DNA from 2 places in the Acidovorax radicis genome. Region 2 is predicted to be linked to the other one. Evidence: predicted binding sites of a transcription regulator. Region 2 holds the regulator's gene; the other holds the start of a gene.

Region 1 (7,668 bases), 1.7 Mb from region 2:
AGGCCCAGCGTGCCCTGGCCGGCGGCCACGGCCTCGTCGTCGTAGGGGTGCACAAACGTCAGGCGCTGCGCATCGGCCAGCGCATAGGCGTGCGAGCGCGCCTCTTCGAGTGTGTCGCCATGCAGCACCACCTCGGCGCCAAAGCCGCGGGTGCGCTCCACCTTCACGCCGGGCGTGAACCGCGGCATCACGATCACCGCGCGCAGGCCAAGCCGCTGCGCGTGGTATGCCACGCCCTGCGCATGGTTGCCTGCGCTCATCGCCACCACGCCGCGCGCCCGCTCGTCGTCGGTGAGCAGTGCCAGGCGGTTGCAGGCACCGCGCTCCTTGAACGACGCGGTGAACTGCAGGTTCTCGAACTTAAGGAACACCTGCGCACCCACGATGTCGGAAAGGGTTCGGGATTCCACACAGGGGGTGTCGAGCACCTGGCCTTGCAAGCGGGTGGCAGCGTCGCGGATGTCTTGGAGGGTCAGCATGGGCCGATTGTGGCGCAAGGCGGGCGCATGGCGCCATAGCGCTGAAATATGAGTAAAAAGTGCCGCTAGCGCCCGTACACATTGCGCAAGCAGCTATCAATTTTGCATGCTTGGCTGCATCCCTCAGATACCAATCGATCCGTTCGGGCGGGGAAGAGAAGGCGTCTGAGGCTGGTCGCTCATCAGGCCATCTTGACTGTTTACTTGATCCCCAGCCGCCTTGCGAGCTTGTGCAGGTTGCTGGCATCCACGTCCAGCGCGCGTGCCGCTTGGGCCCAGTTGCCCTGGTGGTGGGCCAGCGCGGTGGTGATGGCCTGGCGCTGGCAAGCGTCGATGGCATCGCGCAAGGGCGTTTCTGCTGCGGTGGTGACGGGTGGAGCAGCAGCCGTTGCCGCAGCCGCCGTCGCATCGGGCACGGCGGCTCCTGGGTGGCCGGGCAGGGCCGGCGCGGGCGCGGGCGCCATGCCGACGGCGTCGGCATCCAGGTCAAGCAGGGCGGCCTCCAGCGTCACGATGTCGGCGCGCAGCGCGCCCCGGCTGATGGCCTTGAGGGCGGCGCGGCTGATCACATGCTCCAGCTCGCGGACATTGCCGGGCCAGGGGTAGCGGCGCAGGGCGTCTTGCGCGCCGACTGACAGGCGCAGGCTGCGCAACCCCAGGCGTGCGCGGTTCAGCTCCAGAAAACGGCCCGCCAGCAGCAGCACGTCGTTGCCGCGCTCGCGCAGCGGGGGGATGGGCACGGGGTAGACCGACAAGCGGTGGTACAGGTCGGCGCGGAAGGCGCCGTCACGTACCTGCTCGCGCAGGTTGCGGTTGGTGGCGGCGATCACGCGCACATCCACGCGGCGGGGGCGGTCGGCGCCCAGGCGCTGGATCTCGCCGTTTTGCAGCGTGCGCAGCAGCTTGGCCTGCACGGCGAGCGGCAACTCACCCACCTCATCCAGGAACAGCGTGCCGCCCTCGGCCGCCTCAAAGCGGCCCGGCCGGTCGGCCACCGCACCCGAGAACGCCCCGCGCACATGGCCGAAGAGTTCGCTCTCGGCCAGCGACTCGGGCAGCGCCGCGCAGTTGACGTGCACCAGCGGGCGGGTGGCGCGCGTAGACCGGCGGTGGAGCAGGCGTGCGAACAACTCCTTGCCCACGCCGGTTTCGCCGAGCAGCAGCACGGGCAGGTCCGAGCCCGCCACCACCTCCAGTTCGTGCAGCAGGCGCAGCAGGGGCTCGCTCTGGCCAACGATTTCCATCTCGCCATCGCCCGTGCGGGCAATACGCTCGTCGTCCACGCCGCGCGTGTGCGGCGCGCTGCGTAGCGCCTGCACCTCGCGCTCCAGCCGCGAAATGCGCACGGCGGCCTCCACCAACACGCGGCAGTCGGCCAGCGCGGCGCGGGCATCGGCGCCGAACGTGCCGGTCTGGAGCGCATCCAGCGTGAGCAGCCCCCAAGGCTGGCCCTCGACCTGCAGGCTGATGCCCATGCAGTCGTGCACGGGCAGGGGCTCGCCCACCAGGGTGTCGAGCAGGCCGTCGTACGGGTCGGGCAGGGTGCTGTCGTGGTCAAAACAGGTCACGTCGCGCCGCGCCAGGATGGCCGCCAGGCGCGGGTGCTGGCTGACGGCGAATCGACGGCCGAGTGCCTCGCGTACCAGGCCATCCACCGCCACCGGACGCAGGTGGTTTTCCTCCAATTGCAGCAAGGCCACCGCACCACAACCAAAGCGCGCGCGCAGGGTGCCCACCAGCCGCTGCAGGCGCACAGCCTGGGGCAGGTCAGCGGCAAGGTCGTCCAGCAGGGACTGGTAATTCATGGTGATTTATACCATTCAATGGTGAATATTACCATGAATGTAGATGGTGAAATTTACCATTCATTTGCTAAGTGGTTGATTTTTAAGGGACATAAACCGGGCCCAAGGCTTGCAATACAGAAAGCGAACCGATTCACTTCGCAAGACTGTCATGAACCCTCGACCTCGAATTTATGTCCCCCGGTGGCCTGCAGCCGCACCCCGGGCGCACTGTGTTGTCCTTCTGAGCGCCTTGCGCGCGGGGGAGGTGGGCCATGGGTAAGTACCGCAACCTGTGGTTCACGCTGATTGGCGTGCTGATTGTCACCTTCAGCCTGCTGGGCTACTACGGCGCCGAGGTGTACCGCACGGCGCCGCCCATCCCTGAAAAGATCACCACCGCGGGTGGTGAAGTGCTGTTCACCCACGAAAGTATTCTGGACGGCCAGACCGCCTGGCAGTCGGTGGGGGGCATGCAACTGGGCTCCATCTGGGGCCACGGCGCCTACCAAGCGCCCGACTGGACGGCCGACTGGCTGCACCGCGAGCTGTTGAACTGGCTCGACGTGGTGGCCGAACGCAAGCATGGCAAGCCGTTTGCCGACCTCGACGCCGCCGCCCAGGCCGTGCTGCGCGACCGCATGAAGACCGAGTACCGCACCAACACCTACCACCCCGAAACGGGTGAGGCCACGGTGAGCACGGAGCGCGCAGATGCGATCGCCAGGACCGCGCTGTACTACGACCAGCTTTTCAGCGACGCCCCGGCACTGCACACCACGCGCGAGCACTTCGCGATGAAAGAGAACACCCTGCCCAGCGCCGAGCGGCGCACGCAGATGATGGGCTTCTTCTTCTGGACAGCCTGGGCCGCCGCCACCGAGCGGCCTGGCACCACGGCAACCTACACCAACAACTGGCCGCACGAGCCGCTGGTGGGCAACAAGCCCACGGCCGAAAACATGGTGTGGTCGGTGATGAGCGTGGTGGTGATGATGGCGGGGGTGGGCTTTCTGGTGTGGGCCTGGGCCTTCCTGCGCAAGCACGATGAGGTGGAACCAACGCCCCCCCAGCACGACCCGCTCTCGCGCGTGCCGCTCACACCGTCGCAGCGTGCACTGGGCAAGTATTTGTTCCTCATCGTGGCGCTGTTCTGCTTTCAGGTGCTGCTGGGCGGCTTCACGGCCCACTACACGGTGGAGGGCCAGCAGTTCTACGGCATCAACGTGTCGCAGTGGTTCCCGTATTCGCTGGTGCGCACCTGGCACATCCAGAGCGCGCTGTTCTGGATCGCTACGGGCTTCCTGGCCGCCGGCCTGTTCCTCGCACCGCTGATCAACGGCGGCAAAGATCCGGCCCATCAAAAGCTTGGCGTGGACATCCTGTTCTGGGCGCTGGTGGTCGTGGTGGTGGGGTCGTTCGTCGGCAACTACCTGGCCATTGCGCAGATCATGCCGCCCGAGTGGAACTTCTGGCTGGGCCACCAGGGCTATGAGTACGTGGACCTGGGTCGCCTGTGGCAGATCGGCAAGTTCACCGGCATCGCCTTCTGGCTGGTGCTCATGCTGCGCGGCATTGTGCCGGCGCTGCGCACACCGGGCGGCGACAAGAACCTGCTGGCCCTGCTGACCGCATCGGTGATCGCCATTGGTTTGTTCTACGGCGCGGGCTTCTTCTACGGCGAACGCACGCACCTGTCGGTGATGGAGTACTGGCGCTGGTGGGTGGTGCACCTGTGGGTCGAAGGCTTCTTTGAAGTGTTTGCCACCACGGCGCTGGCCTTCATCTTCTCGACCCTGGGGCTGGTCTCCTACCGCATGGCGACGGCCGCCAGCCTGGCCTCGGCCTCGCTGTTCATGCTCGGCGGCGTGCCCGGCACCTTCCACCACCTGTACTTTGCAGGCACCACCACACCGGTCATGGCCGTGGGCGCGGCCTTCAGTGCGCTCGAAGTGGTGCCACTGGTGGTGCTGGGCCATGAGGCCTGGGAGCACTGGCGCCTGCAGCACCGCGCGCCCTGGATGGCCAACCTGCGCTGGCCGCTGATGTTCTTCGTGGCCGTGGCCTTCTGGAACATGCTGGGTGCGGGCGTCTTCGGCTTCATGATCAATCCGCCGATCTCGCTGTATTACGTGCAGGGCCTGAACACCACGCCGGTGCATGCCCATGCCGCGCTGTTTGGTGTGTATGGCTTCCTGGCGCTGGGCTTTACCTTGCTGGTGCTGCGCTACATCCGGCCGCAACTGGTGTTCAGCCAACGCCTCATGAAGGTGGGTTTCTGGTCGCTCAACGCCGGTCTCGTGCTGATGATTGCCACCAGCTTGCTGCCCATCGCGCTGTTCCAGTTCCACGCCAGCGTGAGCGAAGGCCTGTGGTACGCCCGTAGCGAAGCCTTCATGCAGCAGCCCTTCATCGTGACCTTGCGCTGGGTGCGCACGGTGGGCGACGTGGTCTTTATCGTGGGCGCGCTGTCGGTGGCCTGGCAAGTGGTGAGCGGGCTGTTTGGCTCGCGGGCACCCGCCACACCGGGGGCCAACTACCTCGCATCGGCCCGACCCTGAACCCCTGCCGATGTTGCCGCCGCCACAAGCCGTGGCAACATCACCACCGCTTCACATCTCCACATCTCCCATAAGGACAGGACACCGGCCATGAACATCGACAAATTCAAACACCAGCACACCGACATCCTGCGCGGCATAGCCACACTGCGCGCACTGGCCCACGCGGGGGTGGAGGGCAATGCCACCGCCATCGCGCAAGGCATTGTGGCCATGAGCGGCACCATCAAGCTGCACCTGGCGGTGGAAGACCAGGTGCTGTACCCCGCCCTGCAACGCGGCGACAACGCCGAGCTGGCGCGCATGGGCCGCCAGTACCAGAGCGAGATGGCATCGATCGCCAGCGCCTACGACACGTTTGCGCGCCGCTGGAACACCGCCGACAGCGTGCGCCGCGACGCCCAGGGCTTTCGCGAGCAGGCGAATGTGGTGCTGCGCAAGGTGTACGAGCGCATGCAGCGCGAAGACCACGATTTCTATCCCCGTATCGAAGAGGACGAAACCGCCGCCTGTCATTGACGAGGCCCTCCAGCCACGGCCCCGCAAGCAATCCATACACAACAGATCACAAAAGATCAGCCCAGAAGCGGAACCACTGCCACCACGGCGCCAAACACCGCGCCCGCGTGCCACGGCACGCACCCCCATCCATCGGTAGGGCCTGACGGCACCTTCCTTTTGCCGGCTCTTGAGCCGGTTTTTTTTTGCCCGCGCTGACCGTTGCCGGCCGCTGCGTTTGTGTTTTATCAAACTACCTATAGTGTTTGATGAGTATCGTAGACACCATAGGTAGTGTTTTTAATCCCTTGCATAGATTGGTCGAACCCATGGCGTCCACCCTTGTCACCTTGCCCCGCGATGTTGTTCTGCGCAGTGGCCAACGCGTTCCTTTTGACGCCGAACGCATCCGCGCTGCGCTGGCCAGCGCCGGCCAGGCCTCGGGTGAATTGGGTGTCGAAGAAGCGGCGCTGCTCACCGCGCAGGTCACCAAGGTGCTGATCCACCGCTTCCATGGCGAGGCGCCCACGGTCGAGCAGATCCAGGACGTGGCCGAGCAGACGCTGATCGCCGCCAACCACCTGGCCACGGCGCGCGCCTACATCGTCTACCGCGAGCAACACGCCACACTGCGGGCCGACAAACAGACGCTGGTGGATGTGGAAAGCTCCATCAACGAATACCTCACGCGTGCCGATTGGCGCGTCAACGCCAACGCCAACCAGGGCTACTCGCTGGGCGGGCTCATCCTCAACGTGGCGGGCAAGGTCACGGCCAACTACTGGCTCTCGCACGTCTATACGCCCGAGATCGGCGCAGCGCACCGCAATGGCGACATCCACATCCACGACCTCGACATGCTCAGTGGCTACTGCGCGGGCTGGTCGCTGCGCACGCTGCTCAATGAAGGGCTCAATGGCGTGCCCGGCAAGGTCGAAGCGGGCCCGCCCAAACACATGTCGTCAGCCGTGGGGCAGATCGTCAACTTCCTGGGCACGCTGCAAAACGAATGGGCCGGCGCGCAGGCCTTCTCGTCGTTCGACACCTACATGGCGCCGTATGTGCGGGTGGATGCGATGGACTACGCCGCCGTGCGCCAGTGCATCCAGGAGCTGGTCTACAACCTCAACGTGCCGTCCCGCTGGGGCACACAAACGCCGTTCACCAACCTCACCTTCGACTGGATCTGCCCCGACGATTTGCGCGAGCAGGTGCCAGTGATTGCCGGCAAGGAAATGCCCTTTTGCTACGGCGATCTGCAGGCCGAGATGGACCTCATCAACCGCGCCTATATCGACGTGATGACCACGGGCGATGCCAAGGACCGCGTGTTCACCTTCCCCATCCCCACCTACAACATCACCAAGGATTTTCCGTGGGAGAGCGAGAACGCGCAGCTGCTGTTCGAGATGACGGCCAAGTATGGCCTGCCGTACTTCCAGAACTTCATCAACTCCGAGCTGGAGCCCAACATGGTGCGCTCCATGTGCTGTCGGCTGCAGCTGGATCTGCGCGAACTCTTGAAGCGCGGCAACGGCTTGTTTGGCAGCGCCGAGCAGACCGGCAGCCTGGGCGTGGTGACCATCAACTGCGCGCGCCTGGGCTTTGTGCATGCGGGCGATGAACCGGGCCTGCTGGCGGCGCTTGACCACCTGATGGAACTGGGCAAGCAGAGCTTGGAGACCAAGCGCAAGCTCATCCAGCGCCTCATGGACCAGGGGCTGTTCCCCTATACCAAGCGGTATCTGGGCACGTTGCGCAACCACTTCAGCACACTGGGCGTGAACGGCATCAACGAGATGGTGCGCAACTTCACAGCCGGCCAGCACGACATCACCAGCGACTGGGGCCATGCCTTCGCCGTGCGCCTGCTCGACCACGTGCGCGAACGCATGACGCAGTTTCAAGAGGAAACCGGCCACCTCTACAACCTGGAGGCCACGCCCGCCGAGGGCACCACCTACCGCTTCGCCAAGGAAGACAAAAAGCGCTGGCCCGCCATCCTGCAGGCGGGCACGGCCGAGCAGCCCTATTACACCAACTCCTCGCAGTTGCCCGTGGGCTTCACCGACGACCCGTTCGAGGCCCTCATGCGCCAGGAAGTGCTGCAATCCAAATACACCGGCGGCACCGTACTGCACCTGTACATGGGCGAGCGCCTGTCCAGCGGCGCCGCCTGTCGCGACCTCGTCAAACGCTCACTCACGCGCTTTCGCCTGCCCTACATCACCATCACGCCCACGTTCTCGATCTGCCCCACCCACGGCTACCTGGCGGGGGAACACAAGTTCTGCCCGGCGTGCGATGAAGAGCGTCTGGTCGCCAAGCGCGCCGCGCTGGCTGCCT
Region 2 (7,668 bases):
TGGCTGGGGTGCGATGCGAGCATGGGGTGGCCCACACGCGACACAAAGGGCTGCGCGGCCAAGAATTCGACCACCTTCTCGGTGTTGCGCATGTGCTGTGCCATGCGCAGCGGCAGGGTCTCGATGCCCTGCAGGATGAGCCAGGCCGTGTGCGGGCTCATGCAGGCGCCAAAGTCGCGCAGGCCCTCGCGGCGGGCGCGCAGCAAAAAGGCGCCCACGGTGCTCTCTTCGGTGAACACCATGTTGTGAAAGCCGTCGTAGGGCTGCGTCAGCTCGGCAAATTTGCCGGCCGACTTTGGACCGTCCCAGTCAAAGCTGCCACCGTCCACCACGATGCCGCCCACCACCGTGCCGTGGCCCGAGAGGAACTTGGTGGCCGAGTGGTAGACCAGATCCGCGCCATGTTCAAACGGCTTGATGAGCCAGGGCGAGGTGAGGGTGGAGTCCACCAGCAGCGGCACGCCGGCCTCGTGCGCAATCGCGCTCACGGTGGGGATGTCCAGCACATCCAGGCCCGGGTTGCCCACGGTTTCGCCAAAGAACAGCTTGGTGTCGGGCCGCACGGCGGCGCGCCAGCCGTCGATGTCGCCGGGTTGGACGAACGTGGTCTCGATGCCAAAGCGCGAGAGCGTGTAGTGCAGCAGGTTCTGCGAGCCGCCATACAGGGCCGTGCTGGCCACAATGTGGCTGCCCGCGCCCATCAGCGTGGCGATGGCCAGGTGCAGCGCGGCCTGGCCGCTAGCTGTGGTGATGGCGCCGACGCCGTCTTCCAGTGCCGCCACGCGCTGCTCCAGCACCGCGTTGGTCGGGTTGCTGATGCGGCTATACACATGGCCGCCGCGCTCCAGGTTGAAGAGGGAGGCTGCGTGGTCGCTCGATTCGAAGACGAACGACGTGGTCAGGTGGATGGGCGTGGCGCGTGCGCCGGTGGCGGGGTCGGGGCTGGCGCCTGCGTGCAGGGCCAGCGTGTCAAAGCCGGGGTCGGAGTAACCGGGCATCTCTGTGTCTCCCATGTTGTCTATGCAGGCGGGCATTGTGGGCTATATTTGCCGACAAACAGCCTGCAGCACCTCGGCAACCCAAGCGCAAGCGCATGTGCTTGTGCCTGTGGGTCCACACATATTCTTCCCGATTCCCCGGAGACTCCGCACCATGAAAGTCAGCGACATCCTTCGCGTCAAAGGCAATACCCTCTATACCGCCTCGCCGGATGAGCCGCTGGCGGATGCCGTCAACGTAATGGCAGAGCGGGACATCGGTTCGCTGGTGGTGATGGAGCATGGCGATCTGGTGGGCATGCTCACTTTTCGCGAGGTGATCCAGGCCATGGTGAAAGGCGCGGGCAGCGTGGGCACAACGCTGGTACGTTCGGCCATGGATGATGCGCCGCTGACCTGCACACTCGAAACCGATATGGACGAAGTGCGCCGCATGATGCTCGATCGCCACGCACGCTATATGCCTGTGATGGACCGCCGGATGCTGATGGGCGTGATCAGTTTCTACGACGTGGCCAAGGCCGTGGTGGACAGCCAGAATTTCGAGAACAAGATGCTCAAGGCCTATATCCGCGACTGGCCCGAGGACGAATCTCGCGACTGATCCGTGTACACGCCGCAAGGTCGTGGCGGTATCGCCACGGCGATGGCTCAGTACATGCGCGGTGGCGTGTGTTGGTGCTGAGAGGTAGCGCTGGTTTCGTTCAGTCTCGAAGCGGGGCCTGCGCACAAAGCCATGCCTCCAGCTCGTCCGCCGCGAGGGGCTTGCCGAACAGATAGCCTTGCAGCACGGGGCATCCATGGGCTTGAAGCCATTGCTGCTGTTCGGCAGTTTCCACACCTTCGGCCACGACCACCATGTCCAGGCTGTGTGCAATGCTCAGCACCGACACAGTGAGCGCGCGTGCGGCGGGGCTGGTCGTCAGGTCTTGCACAAACGCCTTGTCGAGCTTGAGTTCAGCGATAGGCAGGCGGTGCAGATAGCTCAGGCTCGAGTAGCCAGTGCCAAAGTCATCCAGTGACAAGCGGAACCCATTGCGATGCAGGGCGTCGATGTTGGCCAGCGTTACGGCGCTGGCATCCATCATGACGCTTTCGGTGATCTCCAGGAGGATGTCAATGGGACGCAGGCCGTGGCGCTCCAGTGCGTCATGGATCTCTTGCGCAAACTCTGGGCGGTGAAAGCTGTAGCCCGAGAGGTTCACTGCCACGCTAGGCACGTTGTAGCCAGTGGCCCGCCACGCGGCCAGTTGCCTGCAGGCTTCGTCCAGCAGCCAAAGTGTCAGCGCATGGATCAAACCGGTTTCTTCTGCCACGGGAATGAATTGGCCCGGGGCCACCTTGCCCCATTCGGGATGTTGCCAGCGTGCCAGGGCCTCGACACCATGCAGGGTGCGCGTTGAGTTGCTGAGCACCTGAGGCTGGTAGTGCAAGGTGAGGCTGCGTTCGGCCAGGGCTTGCTGCAAGGCACGCTCAAGGGCCGCGCGCTCCTGGGCGCGGCGGTTCATCTCGGCACTGAAGAGTTGCAGTGTGTGGCGGTGATTGCTTTTGGCCTGTGCCATGGCCTGATCGGCATGCCGCAACAAGGTGTCGACGGTGTCGCCATCGTCAGGGTAAATGGCGATCCCGATGCAGGCCTGCGGCACGTTGGTCTGCCCTTTGATGTCCATGGGCTGCGCAATAGCGTCCAGCATGCGTTGGGCTGTTTGCACGGCCTGGCGGGTCGGACATTCGGACAGCAACAGTACGAACTCATCGCCCGACAGCCGGCCAATCAGATCGCGTGCCCGCAGGCATTGGGTGAGGCGCTTGGCCACCTCGCACAACACCGTGTCGCCCGCGCCATGCCCCTGGGTGTCGTTGATTTGCTTGAATCGGTCCAGGTTGACAAACAACAGAGCTGCGGGGCGGGCGCTTTGCTGCAGGTCTGAAAGCGCCAGCTCTGCGCTGGTGTGGAACATCGAGCGATTGGGCAGGCCGGTGAGTGCGTCAAAAAATGCCAGTTGGTGGATGCGCTGATGGGTAGCTTCCCGCTCGATGGCCAGCGCACACAGGTGCAGGCACACATCTACCAAGCGCTCGTGCAGGGCGTCTGGCGCGCGAGACTCGCGGTAGTAGAACGCGAAGGTGCCGATCGGCTTGCCGTTGTGATCGCGGATCGGGCTGGACCAGCACGCCCGTAAGCCAGTGGGGCTGACCAGCGTTCGGTAGTCGGCCCACAAGGGGTCGGTGGCGATGTCGGTGACCACCACCGGTGCATTGCGAAACGCCGCCGTGCCGCATGAGCCCGCGCAGGGGCCGATGGCTATGCCATCAATGGCCCGCGCAATGGATGGTGGCAAGCTGGGCGCAGCCAAAGGGCGTAGCCGGCCTTGTCCATCGACCGCCAAAATGGACGCGGTGACTTCGGGCGCAATGCGTTCGACTTCACGGCAGACAAGCTCCATAAGGTCGGGCAGCGGCAGCTCATTGACCATGCCTTCGAGCACCCGCGTCTGAAGCACCTCGTGCATCTTGGTGAGTGTGATGTCCGTCAAAATGGTGATGCTGCCGCCCGGGCCGCCGGATGCATCGTCTGACCCGTTGACCACCATCGAAACCCAGAGCGGTTGCCCGGTCTTGCTGTAGAGCAACGTATCGAAGTGAAATCGGCCGTCGGTCTTGATGTGCTCTCGAATGTTCTCGAGCAAACCCGGGTCGGAGTAGGGCCCGAGCAGCACGTCGCTGAGTAATTTCCCCAGGACCTCGTCCGACGCATAGCCGAAAAGTCGTGTGAAGCCGTCATTGACATACACCACACGCCGGGCGCTATCGCTTATCGCGATGGCGTTATCGCTTGCATCAAGCGCCTTGCGAAGTGGGGCGTCAGCCAAGGTGAAGGGTGGATGCGGCAGGCATGACAACGAGGAGCCGGAAGGGGGCATTGCGGAGACGGGCATGGGTGTCCCAAAGGTCGTGTGTCATCCTAGCAAGCAGCCATGCCGCTGCCAAGCTCCTTTTGCCAAGGGATGTTTTTTTGCACTGCAGCTGCCGGTGGTTGCCGGCCCCTTGCGCCCGGGGGGCGAGTGCAGGTGGGTGTACTGCATTGCTACGCACTTGGCCGGACCATGCCCGCGTAGCTCTGGGATAATCCAGCACCATGAGCGGCAACACCTTCGGAACACTATTCGCAGTCACCAACTTTGGTGAATCCCACGGCCCAGCCATTGGCTGTGTGATCGACGGTTGCCCGCCGGGCATGCCGCTTGCTGAAGCTGACATTCAGGCAGATCTTGATCGCCGCCGCCCCGGTACCAGCCGCCACGTCACGCAGCGCAATGAACCCGATGCGGTAGAGATCCTCTCTGGCGTATATGAAGGTAAAACCACCGGCACCCCCATTGCCCTGCTGATCCGCAACACGGATCAGCGCAGCAAGGACTACAGCAACATTGCCGAGAGTTTTCGTCCGGGCCACGCCGACTACACGTACTGGCACAAATACGGCATCCGTGACCCTCGGGGCGGGGGGCGGTCTTCCGCTCGCCTTACCGCGCCTACGGTCGCCGCCGGGGCCGTGGCCAAAAAATGGCTGGCTGCGCAATACGGAGTGCAGTTGCGCGCCTGCATGACGCAGTTGGGCGAGCTCGCTATTCCTTTTGAGAGCTGGGACCACGTGCACAGCAACCCCTTTTTTGCGCCCGTGGCCGATGTGGCGCAGTACGAGGACTATATGGATGCGCTTCGCAAGGCAGGCGACTCGTGCGGCGCACGCATTCGTGTGCAGGCCACAGGGGTGCCTGTGGGGCTGGGCGAGCCACTGTATGACAAGCTTGATGCGGACATTGCCCACGCCATGATGGGGCTCAATGCCGTCAAAGGGGTGGAGATTGGTGCGGGTTTTGCCAGCGTAGGCCACCGCGGCACGATGCACGGCGATTCGATGACGCCCCAAGGCTTTCGTACCAACAACGCTGGTGGCGTTCTGGGAGGTATCAGCACTGGGCAGGACCTTGAAGTAAGTATTGCCATCAAACCCACCAGTTCCATCATCAGCCCGCGTGAGTCCATTGATGTGCACGGCCAAAGTACCGAAGTCATCACCAAGGGGCGCCATGACCCTTGTGTCGGCATCCGCGCTGCACCTATTGCCGAGGCATTGCTGGCACTCGTTGTCATGGACCATGCCTTGCGTCACCGTGCGCAGTGCGGTGATGTGGTAGCCACGGTGCCGCCTATTCAGGCTTCTTTTCTGTAGTTTTCGCAACCCTGCAGACGGGTGGCACGAGTCTGGCGAGCGGCCGGCGGTTTCGGTGTTGAACGAGGCTTGTGTATGCAAGGCCCGCTCCCAATCATGATGTGCTATTGAATATGTAGCTGCTCAGGTAATAGCTACGGGCGCAAAAAGGCAAAAAACCTCGTAATCGTTGCCTACATGGCACCTGCACCGCATGTCTGTTTATTTGCGCACTTCGTCGACCATGGCGCGAAAATCGTCAATGTCCTCAAAGCTGCGGTAGACGCTGGCAAAGCGGATGTACGCGACTTTGTCGAGTTTCTTGAGTTCGCGCATCACCAGCTCGCCAATGCGGCTGGAGATCACTTCACGCTGTCCTAGGTTGAGCAGCTTTTCTTCGATGCGTTCTATGGCGCTGTCGATCTGGTCGGTGCTGACCGGGCGCTTGCGCAGCGCCAGATTGAAAGAGGCCAGCAGCTTGCCGCGCTCATAGTCGATGCGGCGGCCATCCTTCTTCACGATGGCCGGGAAGTTCACTTCCGGGCGTTCGTAGGTGGTAAAGCGTTTATCACACGCGCCGCACTGGCGGCGGCGGCGGATGAACACCCCATCCTCAGACACCCGGGTTTCAACGACTTGCGTTTCGAGGTGGCTGCAGAAGGGGCACTTCATGGGAGCAATGCGCCGGGCTTAACCGTAGACAGGGAAACGTGCGGTCAGCGCGTTGACCTTGGCTCGCACTGCTGCGATGTTGGCTTCGTCGCGGGGGTTGTCCAGCACGTCGGCGATCAGGTGGGCCGTCATGCGGGCTTCTTCTTCCTTGAAGCCGCGCGTGGTCATGGCGGGGGTGCCAATGCGCACGCCGCTGGTCACCATCGGCTTTTCAGGGTCGTTGGGGATCGCGTTCTTGTTGATGGTCATGTGGGCGGCGCCCAGCACGGCCTCGGCTTCCTTGCCGGTGATGCCCTTGGCGCGCAGGTCCACCAGCATCACGTGGCTTTGGGTGCCGCCGCTCACGATGCGCAGGCCGCGTGCAGTCAGCGTCTCTGCCACCACCTTGGCGTTCTTGGCCACCTGTTCCTGGTAGGCCTTGAACTCGGGTTGCAGTGCTTCCTTGAAAGCCACAGCCTTGGCTGCGATCACGTGCATCAGCGGGCCGCCTTGCAGGCCGGGGAAGATGGCGCTGTTGATGGCCTTCTCGTGCTGGGCCTTCATCAGGATGATGCCGCCGCGCGGGCCGCGCAGGCTCTTGTGCGTGGTGGAGGTGACTACGTCGGCGTGGGGCACGGGGTTGGGGTACACGCCCGCAGCGATCAGGCCCGCGTAGTGGGCCATGTCCACCATGAAGATCGCGCCCACGTCCTTGGCCACCTTGGCAAAACGTGCAAAGTCGATGTGCAGGCTGTACGCCGAGGCTCCAGCGATGATGAGCTTGGGCTTGGTTTCGTGGGCCTTCTTTTCCATCGCTTCGTAGTCGATGGCTTCGTTGGCATCCAGGCCGTAGGAGACCACGTTGAACCACTTGCCCGACATGTTCAGCGGCATGCCGTGCGTCAGGTGGCCACCTTCGGCCAGGCTCATGCCCATGATGGTGTCGCCGGGCTTGAGGAAGGCCAGGAACACGGCCTCGTTAGCCGATGCGCCGCAATGGGGTTGCACGTTGGCGGCTTCTGCACCGAAGATTTGTTTGACCCGGTTGATGGCCAGTTGCTCGGCCACGTCCACATGTTCGCAGCCGCCGTAGTAGCGCTTGCCTGGATAGCCTTCGGCGTACTTGTTGGTCAACTGTGTGCCCTGCGCCCACATGACGGCGGGGGAGGCGTAGTTCTCGCTGGCGATCAGCTCAATGTGGTGCTCTTGCCGGGCGTTTTCAGCCTGGATGGCGGCAAAGAGTTCGGGGTCGGTTTGTTCGACAAGAATATTGCGGTCGTACATGATATTGGCAGTCCTATGAACTTGTGTCCCTTGAAACAAGGGCTGCCCAGGCGAACGGCTGAACGCGCAAGCCTTGAGCCTTTGCGGCACGCTCCCCAGTGGTTCACAAGAAGCAGGTTCTTGCTGGTTTCCACGTCAGCGGCGACTTCCTGGGGCCAGGGGTCGCGCCTATCGCCAGTTGCGTACCCCGTTAGTGTAGCCGACGATGTTGCTGAGGCCGATGGGGCCGCCAGTGCGGGGCTACGGTGCCTACACCAAGAATATTCAAAGGCCCGAAAGCAGGGCCACCTTGTCTGCTGCCACAGGTGGGTTTGCGGGCGGTGCCGTCACCGGAATAATCTGAGCTGGCGCTTGGGTCGAGAGGGTGGGGGGAGGGGTTGTTGGCATTGCCCGCCCGCCTGCTACCTGACGCAGCCGGAAGTGTTCAGCCATGACCTTCGCGGCATACCCGCCATCGTCGGCAAGGTTGGCGGCACCGACGTAGTACCGCAAACCACCTTCAAGAGAGCCAGCGCGTGC

The links. The regulator NrdR, encoded in region 2, represses ribonucleotide reductase genes. The targets are predictions, from matches to a motif close to CACNANATNTNGTG.
Region 1: a site for NrdR is predicted at 5,606-5,619, ahead of KI609_RS00800 (ribonucleoside triphosphate reductase). Genes of this name have one in related genera too.

The regions. Positions count from the first base shown of each region.
Region 1 covers NZ_CP075184.1:177,520-185,187, forward strand. The annotation lists gene KI609_RS00780 (threonine ammonia-lyase) at 1-479, opposite strand, end outside; gene norR (nitric oxide reductase transcriptional regulator NorR) at 680-2,284, opposite strand; gene KI609_RS00790 (nitric-oxide reductase large subunit) at 2,539-4,824, shown strand; gene KI609_RS00795 (hemerythrin domain-containing protein) at 4,915-5,343, shown strand; gene KI609_RS00800 (ribonucleoside triphosphate reductase) at 5,652-7,668, shown strand, end outside.
Region 2 covers NZ_CP075184.1:1,902,659-1,910,326, forward strand. The annotation lists gene KI609_RS08715 (O-acetylhomoserine aminocarboxypropyltransferase) at 1-998, opposite strand, end outside; gene KI609_RS08720 (CBS domain-containing protein) at 1,153-1,602, shown strand; gene KI609_RS08725 (EAL domain-containing protein) at 1,703-3,871, opposite strand; gene aroC (chorismate synthase) at 4,138-5,235, shown strand; gene nrdR (transcriptional regulator NrdR) at 5,437-5,886, opposite strand; gene glyA (serine hydroxymethyltransferase) at 5,905-7,149, opposite strand; ZMP/ZTP riboswitch at 7,187-7,341, opposite strand; gene KI609_RS08745 (lytic transglycosylase domain-containing protein) at 7,414-7,668, opposite strand, start outside.